DNA from 2 places in the Arsenophonus sp. aPb genome. Region 1 is predicted to be linked to the other one. Evidence: predicted binding sites of a transcription regulator. Region 1 holds the regulator's gene; the other holds the start of a gene.
The links. Region 1 encodes PurR, which represses purine synthesis genes. Its sites were predicted from a motif close to CANGCAAACGTTTGCNTG; they were not measured.

Region 1 (15,693 bases):
GAATATCAAGCAGATCAACTTTCTGCTTTATCAGAGCAGGATTAATGAATTATCAGCATTGGTTAACTTATGCGGCTAATAAGCTTTGCCATAGTGATAGTGCAAAACGTGATGCTGAAATTCTGTTGCAATATATAACAGGTAAAACACGAACTTTCCTTATCGCCTTTGGCGAAACAGAATTAAACATTAAGCAACAACAGCAGCTTGAACATTTATTAGCTCGTCGTGCTAAGGGTGAGCCTATCGCGTACTTAGTAGAAGAAAAAGAGTTTTGGTCGTTACCAATAAAAGTTTCACCTGTTACGTTAATCCCTCGTCCAGATACAGAATGCTTAGTTGAACGGGCATTACAATTATTATCAGACAAGCGAGCAGTAAAAATATTAGATTTAGGGACAGGTACCGGGGCTATGGCGTTAGCTTTAGCATCAGAGTGCCCGCAAGCTCAGATAGTCGGTGTTGATATTAATGATGCCGCAATTACACTAGCCCAACTTAATGCTGATAATTTGCTAATTAATAATGTCAAATTTTGCAAAAGTAATTGGTTTACTTCACTACCTATTCAGCAATTTGATATGATTGTCAGTAATCCACCTTACATTGATGAATGTGATCCTCATTTACAACAAGGTGATGTGCGTTTTGAACCCAAAACAGCATTAATATCGGCTAATCAAGGGTTGGCTGATATTCAATTGATAATTGAACAATCACCAAACTATTTAGCTAATAAAGGATGGCTTTTACTCGAACACGGGTGGTTGCAAGGAAGGCAAGTAAGGCAGTTATTCTCCTGTCATCAGTATCAACAGGTAGTAACTTTTCAGGATTATGGTGGTAATGATCGTATTACAGTAGGTCAATGGAAATGTGATGAAAACCATAGCTGATTTTGAATTTAATAAAGCACCACTGAGCGAAGGTATTATCCTTGTTTCACGGATTATTCGGCCAGATTTTCCTGTTGAACAAGTCAATGCACAACTTAGGCTTCTAGTGGCAAAAGCGAGGCAAGCAATACAAGCTGATGATGATATAGAAACGCAAGTATCTATATTACTAAAATTATTTTATCAAGACTGGCTTTTTAGCGGTGTAACGGGGGTTTATTCGCTTTCTGAGGCACTTTGGCTAGATAAAGTGCTAATAGCAAGACAGGGGGCACCTGTTTCATTGGGGACAATTTTTTTGCATGTTGCCACTCAATTGCAGTTGCCGGTTATGCCAATTATTTTTCTGACTCAACTTATTCTATGCGTTCGTCGAGATGATGGCACTTATTGGTATATTGATCCTATAAATGGTGAAACGCTCACCGAGCAGATGCTTGATTTATGGGTTAAGGGAACAATTAGTCCTTTTGCTCATTTGACGCGAAAAGATATAGAAGAAACTGCACATAGAATTATCATACGCAAAATGTTTGATACAATAAAAGCGGCGTTGATGGAAGAAAAGAAAATGGAACAAGCACTAAGAGTTTGTGAAACATTATTAATTTTTGATCCGAAAGATCCCTATGAAATACGCGATAGAGGGCTTATTTTTGCTCATCTTGAATGTAATCATGTTGCCATTTCTGATTTAAATTATTTTGTTGAGCAATGCCCAGAAGATCCTGTTTCAGAAATGATAAAAATGCAAATCTATTCAATAAAAGGGCAGCAGGTTACATTGCATTGATTATCAAAAATCGTAATTAATTGCTGTCATAAAAAGGGTAAGAGCATGCAATATAAAGTCGTCGCTATTGATGATATTAAAGTAGCAAATAATCTACCATTTGTTTTATTTGGTGGGATGAATGTACTTGAATCGCGCGATCTGGCAATGAAAATTTGCGAACATTATGTCACCGTAACAGACAAGCTTAACATTCCTTTTGTTTTTAAGGCCTCCTTCGACAAAGCGAACCGTTCTTCAATTCATTCCTATCGTGGCCCAGGGCTCGAAGAAGGAATGAAAATTTTTCAAGAAATCAAACAAACATTTGGTGTTAAAGTCATTACTGATGTTCATGAACCAGCGCAAGCAGCACCAGTGGCTGAGGTGGTCGATGTTATTCAACTACCGGCTTTTTTAGCCCGGCAAACTGATCTGGTTGAAGCGATGGCAAAAACCGGTGCGGTTATTAATGTTAAAAAACCACAATTTATTAGCCCTGGTCAAATGGGAAATATCGTTGAGAAATTTAAAGAAGCCGGTAATGAAAAGGTTATCCTCTGTGATCGCGGAGTAAATTTTGGTTATGATAACTTGGTCGTCGATATGTTAGGTTTCAATGTTATGATGAATGTATCAAAGGGTTCGCCAGTTATCTTTGATGTTACTCATGCATTGCAATGTCGTGATCCTTTTGGTTCTGCTTCCGGCGGTCGTCGTGCACAGGTTGCTGAGTTAGCAAGAGCGGGTATGGCAGTTGGTTTGGCGGGATTATTTTTGGAAGCGCATCCTGATCCCGCTAACGCTAAATGTGATGGGCCATCGGCACTACCATTAGCAAAATTAGCGCCTTTTCTTGAACAGGTGAAAGCCATCGATGATTTGGTGAAAAGTTTTGCCTCATTAGATACCGCTAATTAATTGTGATTTTATGCAGTTAAATGATGTTGTTACTATGTTTGGCGCTGATCTTCAGCGCCGCTACGGTGAAAAAATTCATAAGATCAGTTTGCATGGTGGTTTTAATTGCCCTAATCGGGATGGCTCATTAGGGCGTGGCGGCTGTACCTTTTGTAATGTTGCCTCTTTTTCCGATGAACAACAACAGCAATTTTCCATCCAGCAACAGATCGAGCTAAAAGTAAAAAAAATTCATCGTGCTCAGCGTTATCTGGCTTATTTCCAAGCTTATACCAATACCTATGCTGAAGTTTCTATTCTAAAAGCCTTATATCAACAGGCATTAAATCAGGCTAATATTGTTGGACTTTGTGTTGGTACGCGACCGGATTGTGTTTCGCAACCAGTATTGGATTTATTAGTCGAATATCAGCAGCAAGGATATGAAATCTGGTTGGAACTGGGTTTACAAACCTCCCATGATAAAACCTTAAAAAGAATTAATCGAGGCCACGACTTTGCCTGCTATGAAAAAATTGCTCGAATTGCTAGCAAAAAGGGATTAAATGTTTGTGTCCACTTAATTGTTGGACTGCCAGGGGAAACAGCTAAAGAAAATTTGCAAACTTTATCTCGCGTTATTGATACCGATGCTGATGGTATTAAATTGCATCCCTTACATATTGTTGATGGAAGTATAATGGCAAAAGCTTGGCGAGCAGGACGTTTGTTATCACTTGAATTAACTCAATACGTTGAAATGGCCGGAGAAATGATCCGTCATACGCCAAAAAATATTATTTACCATCGGATCTGCGCCAATGCCCGCAAGCCGACTTTACTTGCGCCAGATTGGTGCGCCAATCGTTGGTTAGGCATGAATGCGTTATATCAATATCTTAGTCGTTATGGCGGTCAGGGATCTGCGGTATAAATGTGTGGTGGGGAATTTAAATAGTTGCAGAAAGACATTTTATATGGCGGTGAGGGAGGGATTCGAACCCTCGATACGTTTTCACGTATACACACTTTCCAGGCGTGCTCCTTCAGCCACTCGGACACCTCACCGGTTATCATGCTAATATAGCGATACTAGCATGACGGGGCGCTACTATAGGAAAAAGCAGACTAACCGTCAATAATATATTGCAACTTTTGCCTCTTTTTGCAGTTAACCAGATAAATAAAGACCAATCTGTTGAAAATATATTCAATATTGCTAGTCAATGTTTTATTGTCCTTACTAAGAAGTAAAATTATTAAATGTATAGCATAAGTTGGAAATAATAATGAATGAATTTTCCGTGATTTGCCGAATATTAGGAACCCTCTTTAATCGTTCGCCAGAGGATCCGGTTACTAAACCTCTATTCGAATTGATTATGCAAGATCAATTGAAATTGTCTTGGCCATTAGAGCAAGATGAATTATTAACGCAATTAGCTGCTAGCAGTCAGGATCTAGCGCTAGTGATTAAAGATTTTAAGCAACTATTTCTTGATCCTAGCTCAGCTATTGCTAATGGTATTAGTCAATATAGTGAAATATCCGCCACGGCAGTTAATGAATTTTTATTAGCAAATGGCATACCGCTATCAGCGGAAAAAACTGATCGTTTTGCGGCTTTGTTATTGGCAGCATCTTGGTTGGAAGATAATGCGCCGCAGGATCCGCTATTGACTCAAATTCAGTTATTTGATCAGTTTATTTTACCTGCCAGCGAATTATTTTTTAGCCAAGTGGAAACCCATGCAGTGAGTGATTTTTATCCTACTTTAGTTATGATAACGCGTGAAGCTTTAGTGGCATTGCGCGAAGAGCTGGTCGATAGCGAGTGACGCTGTCACTTAATATTAAAATCTAACAGGCGAGAATAGAGCGCCTGTTATGCCTTATTGGCAGTTTGATAGTTGCTAATTTGCTCATTCTACTAATGGTATAACTAGCTTACCCGGTTTGACTTCAAGCCCTTTGGCGATTTTTTTGGCTAATGCTTCTGCTTTACTTTTTTCTGGTTGTAATACATAGACAGGATTTTTCTCAAAATAGGCTTTTAAGGAGTTATTAACAATCGGCAGTATTGGGCTAATCGTGCTGGCCATTTTTTCAGGTGTGATTTTGTGATCAGAAATTTCCAACTGTTTTAAATAGATGGCACCGGTTTTTACATCAAAATAGGGCAGTGAAGTGATAGCTAAAGACACTTCGGCCTGTGTTGAACCAAATAGCGTTTCAAGGTTAATTTTGGCTACGCCCATTAAGGTGATTTTATTCGGCTCAGTTCGACCTATTTGAGCAGAAAGATTAGCTAAATCGATACTGGCATCTGCAAGTCCAGCAATGCCTATTTTTTTACTGTAGTGAGTATGTTTGATCAGATAGTTATTAATGGTGTCTTCACTAATACTGAATTCGGTTAATTGATCGCATCCAGCTATCACTCCACATAGTAACAATAGTGCTGCGGTAAAAAAATGCTTCATATTTTATTTTTCTCCTGTAACTTTGATAGCAAGATTGTACACAACTATTCATCGTTATTGATGATAGTTTTGTTTTGCTGCTGATTAAATTGTTGGTACAAAGCCCATAGGGTTAATAATCCTATTATGGTTAATAGATACCAAGGTAGTGCCGGTAAATTCCACTGATATCCGATATCATATAGCCAACCGCCACCGATATAACCTATTGCACCGCCTAAAGCATGGCCTAATCGGCTAAAACCCATATAACTGCCGCGAGCGTGAGGATCTGCCAATGAAGCACTTAATGTTTCACGTGCTGGCTCAGCAGTGATAGTACCCCAGTCATTAACCGTTGCTCGAGGCGAAAATGCTTTTCACTCCAACGGGCGATTGGATAAAGTAAGGTTAAAGAAATAATGGCTTCAATGGCATACATCCATTTAATGGCGGTCGGTGAACCGGTTATTTCATTAACAACAATTGGAAACATTAACATAACTTGCACGAACAAAATAAAATAGCCAGTCAGAGTAAGGATGTATTTTATAAAGCGTTGATCGCGAAAAACTTTACTCATACCGATACGAATCGATGTTCGACTCGTTGAGATACGATAAGCAGGTAACAACCAGGCGTTGGAAATGGCCGCGATAATAAAAATTGTTGTACCCGTCCAACAAACAAACTGAAAATCATACATTAAAAGCCAGCCACCGAGTAGGGCACCGAGAACAGCCCCTGCACTATCTTGCATTAATAATAATGAATAAAAGCGACCTCTTTCATGGGGTTTGGTTAACTTAATGACTAAAGCAGTACGAGGAGGATCAAATAAAGTTCCGCCTAAGGCGGACAGAATGCAGGAGAACCACAAAATCCAGGGAACAGTAGCCATTGCCATTAAAGCGAAACCGACAGCACGTAACAACATGCCTAGCACTATCATTGGCTTAGCACCAAAACGATCGGCTATTGCGCCGCCGAAAATACCTAAACCTTGTTGGAATATTTGTCTAAGGCCAAGGGCAAAACCAACCACTAAGCCAGGCCAACCTAATTGTTCAACAAAGTGAATCGATATTAGTGGAAATACGACAAAAAAACCCAATACGACTAACATATTATCGAGTAAAAGAAAATATTTACCGAGGTTTCGCGCTTTTGTTACTGGAGACATTAAGCACCATTGGGTATCGCATAGTGATATTTTGTAAATATAATACTAGTAGATTAGATATACTTACTATTGTAAAAACAAAATATATTTATATTCATCACAAATATCCTGGAGTTGGCTGCGATGTTTGGATATCGAACCAAAGAGCCTGAATGTTATTTTATTACTGAACGTTTGATCATACGGTTAGCTTGTGAAACTGATGCTAATCGTCTGGTTGATTACTATTGCCGGAACGAAAATTTTTTAAAGCCTTGGGAACCCATTCGGGATAGTAGTTATTATCAGCCTTCAGCCTGGACTAAACGTTTGCATATTATGGCAGAAATGCATCGTAGGAAAAGTGCTTTTCATTTCCTGTTGTTAGATAAGTGTGAAACTAAAGTTATCGGAGTGATTAATTTTAGCAATGTTATTAGAGGGGCTTTTCAGGCTTGTTATCTTGGTTATTCAATGTGTGAAATATGGCAAGGAAAGGGATTAATGTATGAAGCATTAATACCGACGATCAATTTTATGCAATATCAGCAGCAGATGCATAGAATTATGGCAAATTATATGCCACATAACCATCGCAGTGGTAATTTACTGAAAAGGATAGGTTTCAAACCAGAGGGATATGCGAAAGCTTATTTAAAAATTAATGGTGAATGGCGTGATCATATTTTAATGTCACTAATTAGCAAAAATAACCAGGAATAATTTTGCTAAATAAAACCAGCATAATAATGATCGATTTTTTTTGCTAGTTTAGTAAAAATAGTTATTTTAATTCATGGTCATGCTTACAGGTCGCTGATACACTTTATCAATCTATTATGGTCATCATTAATAAAGATATTGCATGAATCTACTAAAATCGTTAGCAGCGATAAGCTCTATGACTATGTTTTCCCGAATATTAGGTTTTATTCGTGATGCGATTATCGCCCGTTTTTTTGGTGCTGGTATGGCGACAGACGCTTTTTTTGTTGCTTTTAGATTGCCGAATCTTTTGCGCCGAATTTTTGCTGAAGGCGCATTTTCTCAAGCATTTGTTCCTCTCTTAGCAGAATATAAAAATCAGCAAGGTGATGAGGCTACTCGCACTTTTATTGCTTATGTCTCCGGTTTATTGACCGTGATTTTGGCCATTGTTACATTGGCAGGGATATTAGCGGCCCCTTGGATTATTTATATTACCGCACCTGGTTTTACCGATACACCGGATAAATTTGATTTAACCGTTCGTTTATTGAGAATCACTTTTCCATATATTTTATTGATCTCTTTAGTTTCGTTGGGAGGGGCTATCTTAAATACTTGGAACCGTTTTTCTGTTCCTGCTTTTGCCCCTACCTTACTTAATATCAGTATGATTATGTCAGTACTGTTGTTAGCACCATATTGTAAACCACCTATTATAGCGTTAGCGTGGGGGGTTTTTGCTGGTGGTATTTTACAGTTGTTGTATCAATTACCTTATTTAAAAAAAATAGGTATGTTAGTTTTACCGCGTATCTCTTTGCGTAATAGCGGTGTGTGGCGAGTAATGAAGTTAATGGCGCCAGCGATTATTGGTGTTTCAGTAAGCCAAATTTCGTTAATTATTAATACTATTTTTGCTTCATTTTTACAATCAGGTTCTGTGTCGTGGATGTATTATGCAGACCGATTAATGGAACTTCCTACCGGTGTTTTAGGGGTAGCACTGGGTACTATTCTATTACCTTCTTTGGCGAAAAGTTTCTCCACTGGTGATCACAAAGAATATCAGCGTTTAATGGACTGGGGGTTACGGCTTTGCTTTTTATTAGCACTACCTTGCGCTATTGCATTGGCTATTTTAGCTCAGCCATTAACGGTGTCACTTTTTCAGTATGGCAATTTTACCGGCTATGATGCGGTAATGACTCAGCGGGCCTTAATTGCCTACTGTGTCGGTTTAATGGGGTTAATTATCGTTAAAGTATTAGCACCTGGGTTTTATTCGAGACAAGATATTAAAACACCGGTCAAAATTGCCATTATTACCTTAATTTTGACACAATTAATGAATCTTGCCTTTATTGGCCCGCTAAAACATGCTGGCTTGGCCTTATCAATCGGTTTAGCGGCATGTTTTAATGCTTTGATGCTTTATTGGCAATTACGCCGCCAGGCAATTTTTATCCCATTAGCTGGCTGGGGGAAATTCTTGTTCAAATTAGTTGCCGCTTTAATGGTTATGGTCGCGGTATTATTGCTGGTATTAAATTTTATGCCGGCCTGGGAGCAGGGAAATATGTTGATACGGATTATGCGGTTATTATTGGTGGTTTTTGCCGGTGCAATAAGTTATTTTGCGGCATTATTTGTTTTTGGTTTTCGTTTGCGAGACTTTTCACAGCGAGCTATTTAGTTAATTAAGCGATAAATAGTCTTGGTTAAGTGATCATGAGTAGGGTGAAAAAGCGTTAAGGCGCTTTTTTATTGTCCATCAAAACTGGTAAACTCACTGGCTTTACAATCTAAAGAGGGTATTGGCAACAAATAGATTTGGTGCGTCCGAGTGGACTCGAACCACCGACCCCCACCATGTCAAGGTGGTGCTCTAACCAACTGAGCTACGGACGCACAAGATAAATATATCGCTAACAATTGGTGCGTCCGAGTGGACTCGAACCACCGACCCCCACCATGTCAAGGTGGTGCTCTAACCAACTGAGCTACGGACGCAATAAGAATTGCTATGGCGACAATGTGGAAACGAATATTAACGGGCAGTTTCCATTCTGGCAAGGGAAAAAATACAATTTTACGTCTAACTGCTCGTATTTAATGCTATTTAGCATAAAAGAACAATTTTCATTGTTTATACCTTTTGCCCGTTTGACAAAAAAGTTATCGAGTTGAATGCTGTAATACAAACTCGTCTGGTTGGCGTTGAAGCCATAATATGCGAGAAAGTATCATGATAGCTGATGCCGTTAAGCCAATAATAAAACCGATCCAGAAACCTCTAGGCCCCAGATGTGGCACAATAAAGTCAGTTAAACCAAGTAGATAACCTATTGGTAGACCGAGCAACCAGTAAGCAATGAAAGTGATAAAGAAAATCGAACGGGTATCTTTATAGCCGCGTAATATACCGGCGCCAATTACCTGAATGGCATCGGAAATCTGATAAATTGCAGCGAATAACATTAATTGTGACGCCAAAAGCACCACTTCTGGATTGCGATTATACATTAATGCGATCTGCTCTCTAAGTGACACTGTCACAAGTGCGGTGCAGCAAGCTACTGTTAAACCGACCATAATACTAGCATAGGCTGATGTTTTTGCGTTTTCAGTTGAAGAACTGCCTAAATTATATCCGACGCGAATGGTTGCTGCTATACCTAGAGAAATAGGAAACATAAACATTAACGAACTAAAATTTAATGCTACTTGATGTCCTGCGACAGCGATAATACCTAATGGCGCGACCAGTAATGCGACAATAGCAAAAAGTGTCACTTCGAAGAAATAAGCAAGACCAATAGGTAATCCTAACGCAAACAGATGTTTTAATAACGAAAAGTCAGGTAAAGCAAATTGTTTATTAGCACGGATATCTCGTTGCGAAGGGGTATGGCGGATATACCAACGCATAAAAAAGAACATTGCCCAATATACCGAGGCAGTGGCTACACCACAACCGACACCACCAAGCGCCGGAGCACCAAAATGACCATAGATAAAAATATAGTTGATTGGTATGTTAATAAATAAACCAAGAAAACCAATGAACATGCCGGGTTTTGTTTTAGATAATCCATCGCACTGACTACGTAAAACTTGATAAAAAAGATAGCCTGGTGCTCCCCACATAATGGCATGTAAAAACCGCACCGCTTTATTTGCCAGTTCATGATCAATATTAGGCATATTATTTATAATATGATGGGCGTTATAAATAACACCAATGACCAAAAGTGATAAAAAGAAAGCTAGCCATAAACCTTGTTGTATATGATTACCAATAACTTGACGTCGGCCTGAACCATTTAATTGCGCTACCACCGGAGTTAAAGCCATCAATAAGCCGTGGCCAAACAAAATAGCAGGTAACCAGATAGAGGTTCCTACCGCAACTGCAGACATATCTGTTTCACTGACTTTGCCCGCCATTACTGTATCGACAAAACCCATCGCGGTTTGTGAGAATTGAGCAAGAATAATCGGAATACCCAATGCTAATAGGCTTTGTGCCTCTTTAAAATATTTATTCACCCACCATACCTTATAAAAAATGAACAGATGCTGGAAAAGGAATTGATTCCTTAAAAAATTACTTATTGTATCGATTTGGTAAAGTTATCGCTATAAATAGATAGAAAGCTACCATATTTATTGTTTCTTGAGTGCTTATCTAGCATAAGTGGCGTAGAATGATGACTAATTTGTTATTAAAGTTGGGAACTCAATATATGTTTACAGGCATTGTGAAAGGAAAAGGAACATTAATTGCGGTGGAAGATAGCGTTAATTTTCGTACTTATACTGTCCAATTTCCTAGTGAATTACTCGCTGGTTTAGAAACAGGCGCCTCTGTGGCTAATAATGGCTGTTGTTTAACGGTAACTCATATTAATGGGGATAAAGTGAGTTTTGATTTAATGAAGGAGACTCTGCGACTGACAAACTTAGGCAGTTTAAAACTAGGCGATATGATTAATTTAGAGAGATCAGCAAAATATGGTGATGAAATTGGTGGCCATGTTATGTCGGGTCATATTATTACTACCGCCGAAGTAGCTAAGATTTTTAAAGCTGAAAATAATCTCCAAATTTGGTTTTATGTGCATGATAAACAATTAATGAAATATATTCTGCATAAGGGATTTATTGGTATTGATGGAATCAGCTTAACAGTCGGGGATGTGGTTAATAATCGTTTTTGTGTCCATCTGATCCCAGAAACCATTGCGCGTACCACAATTGCACAAAGGCGTCTGGGAGAAAAAGTTAATATCGAAATTGATGCTCATACTCAAGCGGTAGTCGATACTGTTGAGCGGGTGATGGCTCAAAAAATATAATCATAAAGCATGTTGTCATATCATTTTAATTAGGTTAGATGACTGCTAAAAGAAGAAATGGAATCTGTTAAACAGTAGGCGACAGTTTCTTCTTATTATTAGAACAAGGTTAATGCCAAAAATGGTTTTCTGAGTCTAATTTACTTATTTGTGGCTAAGCTTTATCTGCAAATAAACGCTTTGATAAATATAAAATAGCCTTACTAAAAAATGCGTTGTTATTAGCAAGACTCGCCTATATAGAAATACAGGTTCATTAGCCAAATTAATGTAATGAAATATTTATAAAACGTTTGCCACTCTATGGCCACTTGGCAGGTAAAACGAGTGACAAGACGCTTATTAAAAAGTGAGGACTTAATAGGGTTAGTTATTCAACGTCAAAAATTTTATCATCGTTTGTTTAAATATTTTTCTTACTATTCGATGGTTTCCGTTGCGATTTTGTCTGAGTTTTTACTTTTTTGCAGCCAGTAACCTATTAGCAGTGGAATAATGGTAGAAATCATAACCGTGCTAGTTGCTAGCAGAGGATTAGCAATTAAACTAGATACGGCCAGACTTGCCGCAAAACATAAACCTAGCTGGAGAGTATTTTGTAACGCGGCAGCTTTACCACTGACTTTAGGAAAAACACTTAATGCATTTGATACTACAATAGGATAGCAAGCACCATTCATCGCAGCCATACAACAGAAAGGCAGTAACAGAGTAAATAAAGTAGGTTGTGAAAAAATAGCAAGAGCAAAGATAATCAATACACTTAGTGCATAACCGATAAGAATAATTGGCAGTAAGATTTGGTTTTTTATTTTGGCTATTAAATAACGTCCACCATAGCCACCGAACATAAAAGCGATGGTTTGAGGTACGTAACTGATGCCAATATCCTGCGGATTATATCCCATTTCAGTTAAAATAAATGGTGAGCCTGTCAGCCAGGCAAAAAATCCGGCACTACAAGCGGCATAAATTAATACATTACCACTAAAAACGGCAGAACGTAGGAAGGTGATAAAAGAGGTAGTGGATTTTATTTCCTGTGTTTTTTCTAAACGTTTTTTTTCCTGTAATAAAAGGGTGGCCAGAAAAAGCAATATTCCGATGATAGCTAAACTAAAAAATATCATTTGCCAGCTATTACTAGCCAGGATCCAGGCACCTAATAGGGGTGCTAATGCGGGCGAAAGTGCAACTAAAGGCATGATGGTAGCAAATACCCGTTTAGCATATAGGCCACTAAAACGATCGATTACCAAAGCTTGCCAAATGACCGCTGTTGAACATACTCCAATACCTTGAATAAATCGCAAAATAAGTAATTGTGTACCAGTAGTGATGCAGAGTGTTGCTAGACAGCTAAAAATAAATAGCGCCAACCCAATTAATAAAACGGGTTTTCTACCAATACGATCGGAAAGCGGCCCCCAACTAAGTTGAGCGAAGGCAAAACCACATAAAAATAGACTAAGACTTGCACTAATAGTATTTGCTGAGGTGTTGAGTTGCTGTTGCATTATACTAAAAGCTGGTAAGTACATATCAATGGCCAAAAAACCGAGCATACTTAAGCCAGCAAGATAAAGCATAAAGCCAAAATTATGTTTATTGGGGTTATTTTTATTCATGTTGGTATCAATAAATTAAATAATATCAAATATCGCTTTCTATTGTATAAGAGATGAATTTTTGTTGTGAAGCGTTATTATTTGCATATTGTTATCAAATATTTTGACAGGTAAGAGGCTATGTGGTCAGAGTATTCCCTTGAAGTGATTGATGCCGTTGAAAGAACGGGTAGTTTTAGTGCCGCAGCCGCAGAGTTACATAGAGTCCCCTCTGCGGTAAGTTATACCGTAAAACAATTGGAAGAGTGGCTAGCTGTTCCTTTGTTTGAACGGCGTTATCGTGATGTTGTACTTACTGATGCTGGTAAATTTTTCGTTAAAAATGCGCGCAATATTATTAAGACAATGCGTGAAACACGCCATCAATGTCAACAGATTGCCAATGGTTGGCATGGACAATTTAGTATTGCTATTGATAGGGTTGTTAAGCCCGAAAGAATATTGCAATTAATATTAGATTTTTATCGCCACTTTTCTGATATTGAACTTTTTATTCAGCAGGAAGTTTATAATGGGGTATGGGAGGCGTTGGTCGATGGGCGAGTAGATATTGCTATTGGTGCCACTCGCGCGTCCCCGATTGGTGATAGATATAGTTTTCGTGATATGGGCTTTATGCCCTGGTCATGTGTTGTCAGCATAAATCATCCTTTAGCACAAATAAACGGTCTAATTAGCGATCAACAATTACGTCAGTATCCAAGTTTATGTTTAGAAGATACCTCTCGCTACTTGCCAAAGCGAGAAACTTGGGCATTAGATAATCAAAAACGGCTTATTGTGCCAGACTGGGAATGTGGTTTAGCTTGCTTAAAAAATGGGTTATGTTTAGGATTTGCGCCTAAACATCGGGTAGAACAACTTTGCCGCAAAAATGAATTAAAAACCCTGCAGATTAAGCAACCCTTACCTGATAGTCCCTGTTGTGTTATATGGAATGAAGAAAAACGTTCTTCGACCTTGAGTTGGTTACTGGATTATTTAGGTAATAGCGAAACGCTCAATGCCGAGTGGCTGGCTCATTGATGAAGTTTAAATCTATCGATTATCTGCGGTAGTCAATAAACGGACCATCGACAACCGAACGGCGTTCAATAAGCTCAGGATGTATTTCAATAGTTTGCGCATTTTTGCGTTTATTAATAATACGATCCAGCAGCATAGTAAAAGCCATTTGACCTAAACGCTCTTTAGGTTGATGAATGGTGGTTAGTGCTGGCGTAAAAAAACGTGCATTGCGAACATTGTCATAGCCAATAATAGAGATATCTTGTGGGACCCGAATGCCTAATTCATTCGCTGCACAGATAGCCCCCATCGCCATAATATCACCGCCACAAAAAATAGCGGTCGGTCTTTGTTGATGATTTAAAATTTGTTTCATCGCGTCGTAGCCGGAAGTTGGCTCGAAATCACCCTCAACAATCCATTTATCCAGTGGCTGGATGTTAGCTTCCTTCATGGCATTGAGAAAACCTTGCCGCCGGCCACTGCCAGTATTGCGTTTTAATGGCCCAGAGATAATACCTAAATCACGATGCCCGCGTTCAATCAGATAACGCCCGGCAAGATAGCCGCCATAAACCGCATTATCAATGATGACATCGGTAAAATCACCATGAGCTTGCCCCCAATCCATTACAACCATTGGAATATTACGGTATTCCTCTAACATTCGGAGTAGTTGTTTTGGATATTCTGAGCACATTACCAGTAAACCATCAACCCGTTTTTGCGCTAACATTTGTAAATAGGCTTGTTGTTTGTTTAGATTGTTATGTGAATTGCACAGGATTAATGTATATCCTTGACTATAACAGTTGTTTTCTACTGACTCGATGACCTCTGCAAAATAAGGAGCTTCATTAGATGTAGCCAGTAACCCAATGGATTTAGTATGGTTAACTTTCAAACTACGAGCAACGGCACTAGGAGAATAATTAAGAGTTTTAATGGCTGCCCAAACAATCGTTTTTGTCTCTTTGGCAACAAAACGGGTGTTATTAATTACATGAGATACGGTGGTAGTTGAAACACCCGCCAACTTTGCCACATCCTTAATTGTTGCCATGTTAAAAAGACTCCTGAACCATTGCCAATTCCATTGCTATTATTTAAAAACGACTATCATTAAACTATAAAAATAAGCAACTGATAATTAAGTTATCAGCAAACTGTTCATTTTGTCTGATTTGTTATAAAAACAAAAGTGTTAATCAATATTTCCTTGATGATATAATAAAAAATAGTTTTTATTGTTGTATGATGTTATGAAATTAAATGATTTTTCATTAGCTAATTTATGGATAAAGCTGTGAGAATAGTGAGGTGAAGTTATGGATACCGATTTTAAGTATGGTTTATGTACTGCGATTGTTGCATTATTAATGATCGTATCATTTGTTTCTTTTATTTTCTGACCATTATGTTGGCTTTAACCGTCTACTTTATCCCTACAACGATAATGATTTTTGGCTTAACCAGCATACTATAATCAGCAGGCTGCGTTATTGGCAGCCTATAGCTAGTAGATGATTACATTCTTCCTACCGTTTCAATTCCTAATGTGTCTAGACCAATTTTTAAGGTTTTTTGCGTCAGTAACGCCAATTTTAATCGGCTTTCTTTTGATGCGTCATTTTCTGCATTCAAAATTGGGCAATTTTCATAAAAACTAGAAAATAAACCAGCCAGATCATATAAATAAGAACACATAATATGTGGTAAACCTTCGCGAGCAACAGTTAGTATTGTCTCTTCAAATTGTAATAAACGTATTGCAAGAACTTGCTCATATTCATTGGCCA
Region 2 (15,693 bases), 710 kb from region 1:
AACTGGTAATACGGTCACTTAAATCACGCCATAGTGCATGGGTCAAACAACGCTCTCCACCTTGGCAGCCTTCTTTTCTTCCCTGACAGCGAGTTGCATCAACAGACTCATCAACAGCCGAAATAACTTGAGCGATAAAAATAGTTTTCGCGTCGCGACCTAATAAATATCCGCCGCCAGGACCACGAACACTGGCAACTAATTCATTTTTGCGAAGTCGAGAGAACAGTTGCTCAAGATAAGAAAGCGAAATTCCTTGGCGTTCCGATATATCAGCCAATGGCACCGGCCCAGACTTTGAATGCAATGCCACATCCAGCATGGCTGTTACTGCATAGCGTCCTTTAGATGTGAGTCTCATAATATATCCCCATAGTTAAATGTGACAAAAATTGTGTCATTCCTGAGTATTTTAGTCAACTATTTAACCTAGTAATTTACTCAACTATTATTTATGCCATTTTTCAATTGATGTGAGAACACCACGTAAAATATGGAGTTCCTGCACTTCAGGATGCGCTCGAGTAAATAAACGTCGCAATTTATTCATGATTTGTCCAGGGTGACGCTTTCTGATAAATCCAGATGCATTGAGCACTGCTTCAAGATGGATATAAAAACGTTCTATATCCTCAATTGGCGGATATTGTACCTTATCTTCATTATCTACCGAGGATTTTTTTTCATTTATTGCCAGGTATGCCATACGAATTTCATAACAGATCAATTGAACAGCCATGGCCAAATTGAGTGAACCATATTCAGGGTTTGTTGGAATATGAAGATGATATTGGCATTTCTGTAATTCTTCATTGGTTAAACCAACACGTTCGCGGCCAAAAATAATAGCCACCGGAGAATTTGCTGCCTGATGGATGGTTTTTTCGCCACATTCTCGCGGCGTCACCTGTGGCCATGATAAAGTACGAGCCCGCACACTACTTCCAATTACCAAACTGCATCCATGCAAAGCTTGATCTAATGTCTCCACGATAGTCGCTTGACCAATAACATCACTGGCGCCAGCAGATAATGCAATGGCTTGTGAATCGGGTAAAAGCAGTGGATTAACTAAGTATAAATTAGTCAGTCCCATCGTTTTCATCGCACGGGCAGTTGATCCCATATTTCCTGTATGCGAGGTTTCAACCAAAATAATGCGAATATTTTTTAACATGATTGTCTTTATTTGGCGTTGATCATCAGGCTATTCTACCACAATCATAGTCATGTTGACGAATCTCTGTTATACTGCCGGCTTCGCTTAATCCTTGTTCTTTAACATTCCAGTGGAAATAACCCATGCATCCAATGCTAACTATTGCTATACGAGCAGCTCGCCAAGCAGGTAACTTTATTGCTAAAAGCTATGAAAAACCCGATTCTATCGAAATAATGGCAAAAGGCCAAAATGATTTTGTGACCAACATTGATAAAAAAGCAGAACAAATTATTATTGAAGTCATCCAGAAATCTTATCCTACTCATACCATTATTACGGAAGAAAGTGGTCAAATAGTTGGTGAGAAAAATGATATTCAATGGGTTATTGATCCGTTGGATGGCACAACCAATTTTACTAAACGTTTACCCCATTTTTCCGTTTCTATAGCGGTACGTATTAACGGCCGTACAGAAGTCGCCGTCATTTATAATCCTATGCTTAATGAGCTATTTACTGCAGTACGAGGGCAAGGAGCACAATTAAACGGTTACCGCCTGCGTCTTAAAAATACCAATGAATTAGAAGGGGCAATTATTGCCACGGCTTTTCCTTTCAAAGCGAAACAACATTCAGCCGCATATATTAATATTATCGCTAAACTATTTAAAAAATGCGCCGATTTTCGCCGTACTGGTTCAGCAGCTTTAGACTTAGCTTATGTTGCTGCTGGTCGCGTCGATGCCTTTTTTGAAATTGGTTTAAAACCTTGGGATTTTATGGCTGGAGAACTATTAGTACGTGAAGCAGGTGGGGTTATAACTGACTTTGTTGGCGGTCATAATTATCTCTCATCAGGCAATTTGCTGGCAGGCAGTCCACGTATGGTGAAAAAAATGGTACCAGAAATGCAGAGTGAGTTAAGCGATTCATTAAAAAGCTAAAAAATAATAATTGCTATAGCCAATATTTATATTTAGTTAATGATGTCTGGATAGCGTGGTTATATCATTAACTCGTTTGTGGCAGTTGTCAAAATGGCAGGGATTTGTCACAGCTTTAGTGGTTAGATAAACTGGCAAATATTTTCCAGATTTGCTGTTATTGTCGATGCCGCCTTATCGCTTAATTGTCTATTAAACCCCCTATCCCTATTTAGGTATTAAGGGGTATTTTATAGATGTTTTTAGTTAATTTTAATGAGCTGACTGTTCATCACATCGTTGAGTATGAATTTTTTGATTAGCATCACTAGACGCTTTAACTTTCTCTTCTATTATCCCCATCGCTGATTGTAAGGCTTATTTTTCATTAGCAGCACTAACAGGCTGATCAAATAAATCCATTTGCTTGTTTAGATAACCGTGCCAGTTGTGACACATATATTGCTTATCTTTTTTGTCATTGGCCGCCATTGCCATTGAAGGGAACAAAAATGAAACCATGTAACTCATTGATAATATTATCAATCCGTATTTTACTGAATAATTCATTTCAATCTCCTAGGGTATTGTGACGCCTAATTAATAGATGACCTTATTCATTACGATTGAGTTTACTAACCTAAATAGCAATGTTACAAATGATAAAGCAAATAATAATCATTTCCATTATGTTTTTATACATTTTTGCAATAAATATATATATAAATAATATTAAATAACCAATCTATTAATTTAGTTTATCAACTAGTCAAAGTAATTTTGGATAAAATACACTTTCGCACTAGGTTATATATTTCAATATGGCAGGATAGATTTAATCAGCAATTCGTCATTTAGGTTATAAGCAATGAGCGTAATGAGGGAATATTGAATTGCTGTTTGCTACAAGGGAAGATTTTAATGATTGGCCAACTTGCTTAGTTTTAATATAAAAAATTTTATTTGTATCCTTGGTTAATATTTATCTGTTATTCAAGCTAAATGAACAAGTTTAGCTTACTAGTTCGGCTATATCATCGAATTTAATGATGTGAATTTTCACGCGGTCGAATAAATAGCGCTGGAATGGCAATCAATGACATTAACCAAAATACCCAGTTATGATGAAAAGGAAAATGTTCATAAACAAAACCTACAACGATTGTCACTATCGCTAACCCGGCTCCTAAGCCCAGTGCCGAATAAAATGCTTGTAGACGAATAATTTCATCTTCGTTACGGGCACTAATAAAACGCATCGCCGCAAGATGACAAACAGTAAAAGTACCACTATGTAAAAGTTGGCTCACTATCAGTATCGGTAAAGCGGTAAAACTGGCCATTAAGCCCCAACGAATCACCGCACAACTTGCTGCTAACAATAATAATCCACTCGCCTGCCAATGACGAAAAAGGACATAACTAAAGGTAAACACAATCACTTCAGCAACAATACTTAAAGACCATAACAGACCGATAATACCATCGGAATAGCCGACTTCTTTCCAATAAATTGAAGAAAAACCATAATAAGCGGCATGAGAGCTCTGTAATAAGGTAATACAGAGTAAAAAACGCCAGACTGAGCTATCAAGCAATAATTGTTTTAATGATAAAGTTGAATTAGCGATCTGGCGATAAGTGGCTTTAGGCATAACAGTAGGTTGTAATAACATCGTCAACAGCATAATGACTATGCTGGCAAGTAATGCGTAGATAATTATTTTATGCCCCCAGTTATTGGCTAAATACCCCATCCAAGAAGCGCTAATAATAAATGCTACCGAACCCCAAACCCTTACTTTACCATAATCAAATGTTATCTGTTTTTGCCAGCTAGCGGCTAAGGCATCGGTTAAAGGTATCATCGGTGAAAAAAAAAGATTAAAAGCCAACATGATAAATAATAACCACAACCAGTATGAACTGACGATAAATCCAATAGCAAAGATCAACGTTAAACCAGCAAATAGACGCAAAGTGGTAATTAGGTGACGAGAGCCTTTTACTATCGGTGCGATCATCAAAGAACCAATAAAACGTGCGCTAAGGCCGGCTGCTAACAAAATCCCGATTATATCAGCCTCATGCCCTTCACCATGTAGCCAAATTGCGATAAAAGGCAAAAAAATGCCATAAACAAAAAAATAAGTGAAATAATCTAACGCAAGCCAACGTGTTGATGGAATAATCATTATTTATTCCCATTTGATTATCATGTAAAAAGCCCGATTCAGTTAACAACTAAAACGGGCTGAAACGAATCACTAAATTTTAACTTATTTATGCATAAACAGGAAACTGCTGGCACATCAACAATACTTTTTGTTTTACATTTTGGATCACACTTACATCATCAATCTTGTCCAAAATATCACATATCCAATTGGCCAATTCAGCTGATTCTTTTTCTTTAAATCCACGACGAGTAATGGCAGGTGACCCTATACGAATACCGGAAGTAACAAATGGGCCCTTAGGATCATTCGGTACACTATTTTTATTGACGGTAATATTAGCACGACCCAGTGCAGCATCTGCCTCTTTACCGGTGATCCCTTTATCCACTAAATCTAATAAAAATAAATGGTTTTCAGTTCCACCAGAAACAACCTTGTAGCCACGTTTGATAAAAACTTCAACCATCGTTTTCGCATTTTTAGCCACTTGCTGTTGATAGGTTTTAAATTCAGGCTCCATCGCTTCTTTTAATGCAACCGCTTTACCAGCAATAACATGCATTAACGGACCGCCTTGAGCGCCAGGGAATACAGCAGAATTTAGTTTTTTGTAAAACTCTTCATCACCACCTTTAGCCAAAATCAAACCACCACGAGGGCCGGCCAAAGTCTTATGGGTGGTGGTGGTCACAACATGCGCATGAGGAACAGGATTAGGATAAACACCAGCTGCGATCAAACCCGCGACATGCGCCATATCAACAAATAAATAAGCACCTACGCTATCTGCAATTTGACGCATTTTAGCCCAATCTACCACGCCTGAATAAGCAGAAAAACCACCAATAATCATTTTAGGTTTATATTTTTGTGCCTGAGTAGCTATATCGTCGTAATCAATTTTACCATTTTCATCGATACCATAAGGAACGATATTATAAAGCTTACCGGAAAAATTGACGGGTGATCCGTGAGTTAAATGTCCCCCATGTGCCAAATTCATGCCTAATACCGTATCACCGGGTTGCAATAATGCCATATAAACAGCAGTATTAGCTTGCGAACCTGAGTGTGGCTGGACATTAGCAAAATCCGCATCAAATAAAGTTTTTGCCCGATCAATAGCAAGTTGCTCAACAATATCAACATATTCACAACCACCATAATAACGCTTACCTGGATAGCCTTCGGCGTATTTATTAGTAAGTTGGGAACCTTGAGCCTGCATGACTCTTGGACTGGTATAATTTTCTGAAGCGATTAACTCAATATGCTCTTCCTGACGCTTAACTTCATTTTCCATTGCCTGCCATAGTTCTTGGTCATAATCTGCAATACTCATTTCACGCTTTAACATTTACTTCTCCTGACTCAGCCACATTTTAAATCGCTATTCAATTAAATGAATAGCACACAGTGTAAACTCTTTTAGCTCACTGAGATAGCCCCAAAATAAAAAATCACGCAAACGTTTGCCGTATAGGTATTATCAAATGTAAACATTTATCAATAGCGATTTTATCGCCAACTAAAATACGCTAACTCAATCTCATTTTTACAATTAATTATTTACTTTTAACCTGAAACAATTTAAGTTTCATTTTAAATGCAACTTTAAGTCCTTAGCTAACTTTAGGAATTTAATATGATTGATACTCAAACTATCGCCACCGTTAAATCAACTATTCCTCTTATTGTTTCCACTGGTCCTAAATTAACCGCTCATTTTTATCAACGGATGTTTCAACATAACCCTGAATTAAAAGATATTTTCAATATGAGTCATCAAATTAATGGTGCTCAAAGAGAAGCTTTATTTAATGCTATTTGCGCCTATGCTGCCAATATTGATAATGTTTCAGCCTTACTACCTGCGGTTGAAAAAATTGCCCACAAACATGCTAGCCTGAACATAAAACCTGAACATTATTCGATAGTTGGTCGACATCTATTACATACCATTGATGAGTTATTTCAACCGGGAAAAGAAATTATTGATGCCTGGGCTAAAGCTTTTGATGTGCTGGCCGATATCTTTATTAACCGTGAAGAACAAATCTATAAAACAAATGAAGAAAATATCGGCGGTTGGCGTGGTTTGCGTCGCTTCAAAGTGGCTAAAAAGATCCCGCGTAGCGAAACGATCACCAGTTTTCAATTTATTCCAGCAGATGGTAATGAGATAGTCGATTTTCTTCCAGGACAATATTTAACCATTTATTTACAGGATCGTGAAAGACTAACCAATCAGCAAATTCGGCAATACTCATTAACCAATGCGCCTAATGGCGAAAATTATTGTATTGCGGTAAAGCGTGAAGAAAAAGGGAGTGTGTCGAACTATCTGCATAATAATATAAAAGAAGGTGATATCGTCAAATTGGCACCACCTTGCGGAGATTTTTTTTTGGCAGTCAATACTGATACACCAGTAACGTTGATTTCAGCCGGTGTCGGCTTAACACCAATGATAAGCATGTTGGAAAAATTACAACAACAACAACATAAAGCGCCATTAAATTGGCTACATGCGACAGAGCATGGTGGACATCACGCTTTTGCTAATGAAGTAAAAGATAAATTAACCGATTTTATTCATGGCTTCAGTGCCGTTTGGTATAACAAACCACGTGAGCAAGACAGACAACCAGAACAGTATCAATACCAAGGACTAATGAATCTGTCAAAAGTAAAACAACAGCTTAATATTAACAATATGCATTACTACTTCTGTGGCCCTGTCAACTTTATGCAATTTATTGCCAAGCAGTTGCTCGCCATGGGAGTAAATACCTGTCACATCCACTATGAGTGTTTTGGGCCACATAAAGTTATTGAGGGAAATGAACCATAACCATTAAAACTATCACTAAAAGCAAGATAAGTGGTAACAGGTGGGATAGGAGGTTACAGATTCCATATCAACTCCTTTGTAACTTTCAACCATCTGTTACCCTTTAAAATCAAATAGCCGCTTCATCCTGCTCGCCGGTTCGAATCCGGATCACATTAGCAATATCATAAACAAAGATTTTACCATCACCAATTTTTCCCGTCTGTGCCGTTTGCGTTATTGTCTCGACACAACTGTCAACAATGTCATCTGGAACAACAATTTCAATTTTTACTTTAGGCAAAAAATCAACCATATATTCTGCGCCGCGATAAAGCTCTGTATGACCTTTTTGTCGTCCAAACCCTTTTACTTCCGTGACTGTCATTCCGGTTATGCCGACATCTGCTAAGGCTTCTCTTACATCATCTAGCTTGAACGGTTTGATAATTGCATCAATTTTCTTCATCAAATTATCCTATTATCACCAGTTTTTACGACCAAAAGCCGAAGTAATTGGGTAACGCCTATCCTTATTGAAATTTCGAATTGTAACGCGTGGGCCTATCGGTGCTTGACGTCGTTTATATTCATTAATATCAACTAGCTTGATCACCCTACGTACTGTTACCTCATCAAATCCAGCCGCCACTAATTCACTGACCGATTTATCCTGTTCTACATAACCTTCCAAGATCGCATCCAACACAGGATAAGGTGGTAGACTATCCTGATCAAGTTGCCCTGGCGCTAGCTCAGCAGTAGGCGGCCGCTCAATCACGCGCTGAGGGATGTTTGCTGAAATGGTATTACGATATTTTGCTAGCTCAAATATTAACGTCTTTGGTACATCTTTAAGCACCGCAAAACCGCCGGCCATATCACCGTAAAGGGTAGTATAACCTACCGCCGATTCACTTTTGTTGCTGGTCGTTAATACTAAACGGCCACTCTTATTGGATATTGCCATCAGAATGATAGCCCGGCAGCGAGCCTGCAAATTTTCTTCGGTAGTATCGGGAGCCATATCTGCAAATAAGGGCGACAAACCAGCCATAAATGCATCATACATAGCTTCAATAGATACTATCGCAAATTCAATCCCTAACAATGCTGCCTGTTCTTCGGCATCATGGATGCTTATCTCAGCAGTATATTTAAAAGGCATCATTACTGCCTGAACTTTATCTTTTCCTAAAGCATCCACTGCAATAGCCAAGGTTAAAGCTGAATCAATCCCGCCTGATAATCCCAAAATAACACCAGAGAAGCCATTTTTATTAATATAGTCACGGGTTGCCATAACTAATGCTTCATAAACTTGAGCGGTAGACGATAAAGTTTTAGCTAAATTAGCTACTGGCAACGGTTCGCAATCATTAAATTTACACCGAATTACTTGCTCAGCAAACTGCGCTAAATAATGCGTTACCTCACCCTTTCCATTAAATACTTTTGAGCCACCATCAAATATAAGTTCATCCTGTCCGCCAACCTGGTTTAAATAGACAATTGGCAAATGCGTTCTTTGACTATGAGATTTTAATAACCTTGTACGGATATGGGGTTTTTCGCGATTATAAGGTGAAGCATTAATGATAATCAGGATATCAGCACCTAGCGCTTTAATTTTATCAACCGGTTCATCAAACCAAACATCTTCACAAATTAAAAAACCTAGCTTATAACCTTTAAAAGATAAGACACAGCTTTCGTGACCAGCATAGAAATAGCGCTTTTCATCAAAAACACCATAATTAGGCAATTGTTGCTTAAAATAACGCGCTACCAATTTCCCCTGCCAGAAAAATGACAATGCATTATAACATTTTTCATTTTGCTGCCATGGATGCCCAACGACAATGGCTATATTTTGACTAGCGTCTTTAAGGCGATCTAGCTGTTTACTACAGCGTTGGTAAAAATCCGACCGAAAAAGTAAATCCTCCGGCGGATAGCCAGTTAAAGCCAATTCCGAAAACACAATAAGATCCGCACCCTGCAACTGTTGAGCCTTAGCTTCCTGCAACATGCGTTCACAGTTGCCTTCAATATCACCTACCAGCCAATTTAATTGTGCTAGTGCAATATTCAGCGTTCGGTTCATAAAATTTCACTCTCCAGACATAATAATTATTATTCTTTAAAATCATTAGCATCCAGTTTATGCCTGGCTAATAATTTATAAAACTCTGTTCGATTTCGACCTGCCATACGCGCTGCGTGGGTAACATTGCCTTTTGTCATTTGTAACAATTTGCGCAAATAATTAAGTTCAAATTGGTTACGAGCCTCAACAAAAGTAGGTAACGCGGTATTCTCGCCTTGCAGTGCCTGAATGACTAGTGCTTCACTAATAACCGGCGCAGTTGTTAATGCAACGCACTGCTCAATAACATTCACTAATTGCCTTACATTGCCCGGCCAACTTGCTGCCATTAAACATTTCATCGCATCCCTCGATAGGCTACGCACAAAAGGTTTATGACGCTTTATTAATTCCCTTAACAAGTGATTAGCTAATAAAGGAATATCTTCTGGACGTTCATTAAGCGCAGGAATTTTAATATTTACCACATTCAAACGGTAATAGAGGTCTTCACGAAATTCATTCTTTTCCATTGCCTTTGGCAAATCACGATGAGTCGCTGAAATAATTCGAACATCAATATCGAGATCACGGTTACTACCTAAAGGGCGAACTTTACGTTCTTGCAAAACCCGTAATAGTTTCACTTGAAGTGACAAAGGCATATCACCAATTTCATCAAGGAATAATGTTCCACCTTGCGCAGCAAGAAACAAACCCTCACGATGAGTAACCGCACCGGTAAAAGCGCCCTTTGCATGCCCAAACAGCTCAGATTCTAAAAGCTGCTCAGGTAAAGCCCCACAGTTAATTGCAATAAAAGGCTTTTTAGCTCTAGGGCTAGCACGATGAATTGCTCGAGCCAATACTTCTTTGCCGGTACCACTTTGGCCATTGATTAATACACTAACATCAGATTGGGCCACCATACGTGCCTGTTCTAACAAACGAAGCATTATCGGGCTACGAGTGACAATTTCTTCACTCCAATTTTCATCAGAAACCGAAATTGACATGGCCAAGGCTTCGCCGATTGCTTTATAAAGGGCATCACGATCAACCGGCTTAGTAAGAAAACTTGATACCCCTCTTTGAGTTGCAGCTACCGCATCAGGAATTGAACCATGCGCTGTTAAGATAATAACCGGCATGCCTGGCTGTTGTTTCTGTATCTCAGCAAAAAGTGCCATGCCATCCATTTCATCCATACGCAAGTCACTGATAACCAAATCAATTTTATCTTTTGCTAGAATTTTCAAGGCATCCGCGCCATTTTCTGCGGTAACCACCTTAAATCCTTCGCTGGTCAAACGCATACCCAATAATTTCAACAGACCGGGATCATCATCTACCAAAAGTAGGTTAGCTGATTTATGCACTGTCATTGCGCATTTTCTCCAATTTTATCAGCCTGTTGCGCCTCTTTAGTCACATCGGTGGTTTTCGGCTCGCCACTATTTGATGCTGAATTGGCACTACTTTTATCCATTTTTCCGCTCGAAATAGCTTGTTCCTGTTTACGCGAAGAAAGTTGTCGTTCAATATCTTTCAGATTTTCCAACTTACGTGAGACAATATTTAATTCATAGGCTAGATGAGCATTTTGTTCAGCAAGCCTATCTAGTTTATTATCGCTTTCTTGTTGTAAACGTAAATATTTAGCATTTGCTTCTTCAAGATTAACAATCTGTATTTGCTTTTCACGCCATAATTCTAATAGTGGTCGTATAGGTGAAGGGAACTGCAAACTATAAATATTCAAATTATCAATCATCTTACGCCGAACGATGACGGTTGGTTCGGCAACATCGAGTAAAATACTGTGACGAAAAACATTCTGCCAATTAATTAACTGGAGAGTTTTAGCCATCAAACGCGCTTGCTCTTTATTCAACCTATTAGCGCAATCAACTATTCTCAACCAGTAAAGCGGATTATCTGAAGCACTCTCACTCTCAATACTCCATATTTTTTCACAATTTACATAGCGATAATCTGTTATACGTTCTTCTATTGGCATCGATTCATTTATCATATCCAGCGGTAATGGATGGTGAGATTTACTACAAGCTATTAATAAAAAGGGTAAAAAAAGTGTGGTTAAGTTTATTTTCCATTTAGTGGAAAAAAATCCCTCACAACTTAGCCTCGCTGATGCAATATGCCATGTTTTCCGCATTATCCCTGCGGCTATTAGGATGTTGTAATTAGACCAATTTGGCATTATTCATACTCTGTGGTTAGTGGTAGTTCAATACGAAAACAGACATCAGCAAACTGATAGTCGATAAGCAATAATTGACCATTCATTCTCTTAATACAATCTTGGGCAATACTTAATCCTAACCCGCTACCCTTTACTGCCCCTTTACGCAATAAAGATCCCTGAAAAAAAGGCTCATAAATCATATTTTGTTCAGATTCTGGGATGGGAGTTCCTGTATTAGCGATATCGATCTGGAGTTTATCATCAGTTTCATTACTTAGTATCCAAATCTTACCCGATTCAGAACCGTAGTGCACGGCATTAGAATAGAGATTATCGATCACTCTGGCCAAAAAAGTAGGCTCTGCGCGACAGTGTGTAATATTCAACTCAATTTCAGTTTGCATATTTTTAGCTCTAGCCGTTAGGTTATGTGAAGAAACAACATTTGCCACCAACTTGGTTAAATCAATCTGCTGAATCTGTGCTGGCCCATCGGCTAATTGACGATTATAGTCTAATAATTGCTCAATGAGTTGTTGTAAATGTTTACTACTATTATCCAAAATAGCGACAACTTCTCGTTGATCTAAAGTTAGAGGCCCTGCTACTTCATCGGCTAATAATTCAGCCCCTTCACGCATGCTGGCTAAAGGTGTTTTTAATTCATGAGAAATATGACGTAAAAATTCATGACGTTGTGACTCCAGCCAACGAAGTCGCTCACTCAACCAAACAATACGCTGAGCCAATGAACGTAACTCACTGGGGCCTTTAAAACGCTCAAGTCTGGTAAGAAGTGTTCCTCCTGCCCCAAGATGATTAATCATACGCTCAATAGCTTTAACCGGACCAATAATCATTCTAGTAAATAACACAACTAATAATACACTCAATAAAAAGACAATTAGCGTTTGCCAACCAAAATATTGCCCTTTTTCAGCAATAGCATTCTGCAATTGAGTACCACGTCCAAAGACTACATCACGTGTTAATTGTACTAATTGGTTATTGGTAACCGAAAAATGTTCAAGGGCCGTTGCCATTTCAGGAATAGGCGAATTATTTTCGCATTTTAAATCGGAGAGCTCTTCTAGTAAGGTTTGAATAGTCGCGATTTGGTTTTTATCAGGCAAAATAGTTAGCTGGCGAGCTAGCATCTCACTATATTCTTGCCGTTTTTTCTTATAAAGCGCTGCAAAAGTTTGATCGTTTAACACACAATATTGGCGATAACTACGCTCCATTTCAAGCGCAGTACTGGTCATAATTTCACTTCGCCTGGCATCAAGTAGAGTGGTACGATTGATATCAGCTGCTTGAGTACTCAACTCATCTAAACTTTGATAGGCCTGATATGCCAATATTAATAACGGCAAAAGAACCAATAAAAAAGCCATCACCACCAGTTGGCGTAGTGAGCGCGGAAAAGAATGCCACTTATTCAAAGAAATCATCTCATTACCTATTCATACTATTATGGTAACAGAACTTTTATGCGATAGTGAATTTGGCTACCAATTTAATAAAAATATCTAATCGATTGTTATGTTAAAAACAGCCTTTTAATCACGAAAATCAAGGGTGAAATTTTAAATAATTAATAAGGAAATACAGCAAGGAAGGTAGATAACATTGCATCTAAGGCAATAAATACTTTATCGAATAACCCACTGCCTGCACCCCGCCCATATCGGCGAGGACAGCAGCGAATTTTTATAGATGGTGCCTCACTCCACGTGTCGCCCGATGTTTGATAAAGCAGGTTATAAGCTATATCATGCTGTTGGACGGTAGGCACCTTACTTTTGGCATCATTCCTGGCTTATGTGGTATACATCCCTCTATATTGGGACCGACATAAAAAGTTGAATGAGCAACTACCTAATATAATATGCAATTCATATGCCATCTTTTTCAAATTTATTATAATTAATTGAAATATAACAAAAAATAAATTTCTTAAGGCTTTAAAATGGTTTTTAATTAAATTTAATGCCCTGATTCTAGTAAAAATGTCGCCTATTAGCGACATTTCATTGAGTGAACTAGATACTAATAAAAAATCATACAATTAAATGTCTCCGTTTTGAGACAATTTATTTTACTTACTTTGCTAATTAGCGACAGTTATGGAATCTAATAAATAATTTTAATAAAAATTAACATTAAATTTCAGCTAAATTTAGCTCACAATCAAATTAATTTTTTACATATTTTCAATCAAAAGATTAAAGCTACATTTTATCTGCTATCACTAACCAAAATTTATCACTTTAATTAGCTATAGGAGAAAATATCTAATTAACCCAACTGCCGACGGGCATTACGGAAAATACGCATCCAGGGGCTATCTTCGCCCCACTCTTGAGGATGCCAGGAATGACTAACAGTACGAAATACTCGCTCCGGATGCGGCATCATAATAGTCGCCCGACCATCTAAGCTGGTTACCGCAGTAATACCGTTAATCGATCCATTTGGATTTGCTGGATACTGTTGAGTAACCTGACCATAATTATCAACAAAGCGTAGCGCGACTAAATGATTTTTTTCCAACAGGTCAAGATGAGCCATATTTCGCATCTCGACTTGTCCCTCACCATGAGAAACCGCTATTGGTAGTTGGCAACCGGCCATATCTTGTAACAATAGCGAAGGACTTTCCATCACTTTTACCAAGCTAAAACGCGCTTCAAAGCGTTCTGAACGATTACGTACAAATCGTGGCCAATGTTCAGCACCTGGAATTAATTGATTGAGATTAGACATCATTTGACAACCATTACATATGCCTAAAGATAAAGTATCAGAGCGAGTAAAAAAGCTAGCGAATTGGTCATGTACTCGTGTATTGAATAAAATTGATTTTGCCCAGCCTTCTCCCGCACCCAATACATCACCATAAGAAAAGCCACCACAGGCAACTAATAACTGAAAATCTGCGAGTTTTACTCTGTCTGCTAACAAATCACTCATATGCACATCGATGGCAGTAAAACCTGCACGGTGAAATGCAGCCGCCATTTCAACATGGGAATTGACACCCTGTTCACGTAAAACAGCCACTTTCGGTGCGCGGTTTGTCATAATATAGGGCGCAGCAATGTCATCTGCTGGATCAAAGTTTAATTTTACATTCAATCCCGGATCTGTCAGATCTTGTTTAGCCTGATGTTCTTGATCAGCACACTCAGGATTATCACGTAAACGTTGCATTTGCCAGCTGGTCTCAGCCCACCATAAACGCAATTGGCTACGCTTTTCGCGATAAATTTCTTTGCCGACACTGTTGATAGCAACAATATCGTCTTTAATTGCCTTACCAATATAATGTACACACTCAGCCAGCCCATGCTCAGCTAAACAAGCTGCCACCTTTTCCCTATCTGCTTGTTTGATTTGGATGACTGCACCTAATTCTTCACTGAATAAAGCCGCAAGGATATCTTTATCATAATGACCAATATCAATATTCAAACCACAGTGACCGGCAAATGCCATTTCGGCTAATGTCACAAATAGGCCACCATCAGAACGATCATGATAAGCTAATAATTTTTGTTCTTTAATCAGAGCCTGAATCCCATTAAAGAAACCGGCTAATAATTTAGCATCACGGACATCAGGTGGATAATCACCTAATTGCCGGTATACCTGCGCCAATGCTGAACCACCCAACGCATTATGACCCTGCCCGAGATCTATTAATAATAATGCATTATCTTGATCACTTTTCAGCTCAGGTGTAACCGTTAAACGAACATCTTCAACTCGAGAAAAAGCGGTAATAACAACAGAAAGTGGCGCGGTCATTTCACAAATCTGTTCGCCTTCATGCCAGGTGGTTTTCATTGACATAGAATCTTTACCAACCGGGATGGTTAGACCTAATGCTGGACATAGCTCCTCGCCAATCGCCTTCACGGCTTGATACAAACCTGCATCTTCACCAGGATGTCCGGCAGCTACCATCCAATTAGCGGAAAGTTTCACCCGTTTTAAACTCTGAACATAAGCAGCAGCGATATTGGTCAATGCTTCTCCAACTGCCATCCGACTAGATGCCGCATAATCCAATAGTGCTATTGGTGAGCGCTCACCGATAGACATAGCTTCGCCATAATAACTGTCTAAACTGGCTGTCGTGACCGCACAATCAGCAACCGGGATCTGCCAAGGACCAACCATTTGATCTCGCGCTACCATTCCGGTAACACTTCGATCGCCAATAGTAATCAGAAAAGTTTTCTCTGCGACCGCAGGTAAATGTAATACCCGTTTAACCGCTTCGGTTAAG

Region 2: the regulator PurR is predicted to act here: its motif matches at 5,727-5,744, upstream of glyA (serine hydroxymethyltransferase).

What each region holds. Positions count from the first base shown of each region.
Region 1 covers NZ_CP123499.1:1,476,630-1,492,322, forward strand. The annotation lists gene prfA (peptide chain release factor 1) at 1-45, shown strand, start outside; gene prmC (peptide chain release factor N(5)-glutamine methyltransferase) at 45-896, shown strand; gene sirB1 (invasion regulator SirB1) at 880-1,689, shown strand; gene kdsA (3-deoxy-8-phosphooctulonate synthase) at 1,735-2,589, shown strand; gene QE177_RS06570 (TIGR01212 family radical SAM protein) at 2,600-3,502, shown strand; tRNA gene QE177_RS06575 (tRNA-Ser) at 3,547-3,636, opposite strand; gene QE177_RS06580 (molecular chaperone) at 3,858-4,406, shown strand; gene QE177_RS06585 (lipoprotein) at 4,491-5,051, opposite strand; partial or broken gene mdtH (multidrug efflux MFS transporter MdtH) at 5,096-6,213, opposite strand; gene rimJ (ribosomal protein S5-alanine N-acetyltransferase) at 6,337-6,915, shown strand; gene murJ (murein biosynthesis integral membrane protein MurJ) at 7,058-8,593, shown strand; tRNA gene QE177_RS06605 (tRNA-Val) at 8,732-8,808, opposite strand; tRNA gene QE177_RS06610 (tRNA-Val) at 8,834-8,910, opposite strand; gene QE177_RS06615 (MATE family efflux transporter) at 9,076-10,449, opposite strand; gene QE177_RS06620 (riboflavin synthase subunit alpha) at 10,647-11,258, shown strand; gene punC (purine nucleoside transporter PunC) at 11,678-12,886, opposite strand; gene punR (DNA-binding transcriptional activator PunR) at 13,007-13,912, shown strand; gene purR (HTH-type transcriptional repressor PurR) at 13,932-14,957, opposite strand; gene argS (arginine--tRNA ligase) at 15,422-15,693, opposite strand, start outside.
Region 2 covers NZ_CP123499.1:2,184,671-2,200,363, forward strand. The annotation lists gene iscR (Fe-S cluster assembly transcriptional regulator IscR) at 1-361, opposite strand, end outside; gene trmJ (tRNA (cytosine(32)/uridine(32)-2'-O)-methyltransferase TrmJ) at 449-1,177, opposite strand; gene suhB (inositol-1-monophosphatase) at 1,303-2,106, shown strand; gene QE177_RS09800 (hypothetical protein) at 2,464-2,655, opposite strand; gene QE177_RS09805 (3-phenylpropionate MFS transporter) at 3,129-4,280, opposite strand; gene glyA (serine hydroxymethyltransferase) at 4,369-5,622, opposite strand; gene hmpA (NO-inducible flavohemoprotein) at 5,911-7,119, shown strand; gene glnB (nitrogen regulatory protein P-II) at 7,229-7,567, opposite strand; gene QE177_RS09825 (NAD+ synthase) at 7,583-9,205, opposite strand; gene glrR (two-component system response regulator GlrR) at 9,235-10,572, opposite strand; gene qseG (two-component system QseEF-associated lipoprotein QseG) at 10,569-11,366, opposite strand; gene QE177_RS09840 (HAMP domain-containing sensor histidine kinase) at 11,411-12,850, opposite strand; gene QE177_RS09845 (hypothetical protein) at 12,994-13,194, opposite strand; gene purL (phosphoribosylformylglycinamidine synthase) at 13,698-15,693, opposite strand, start outside.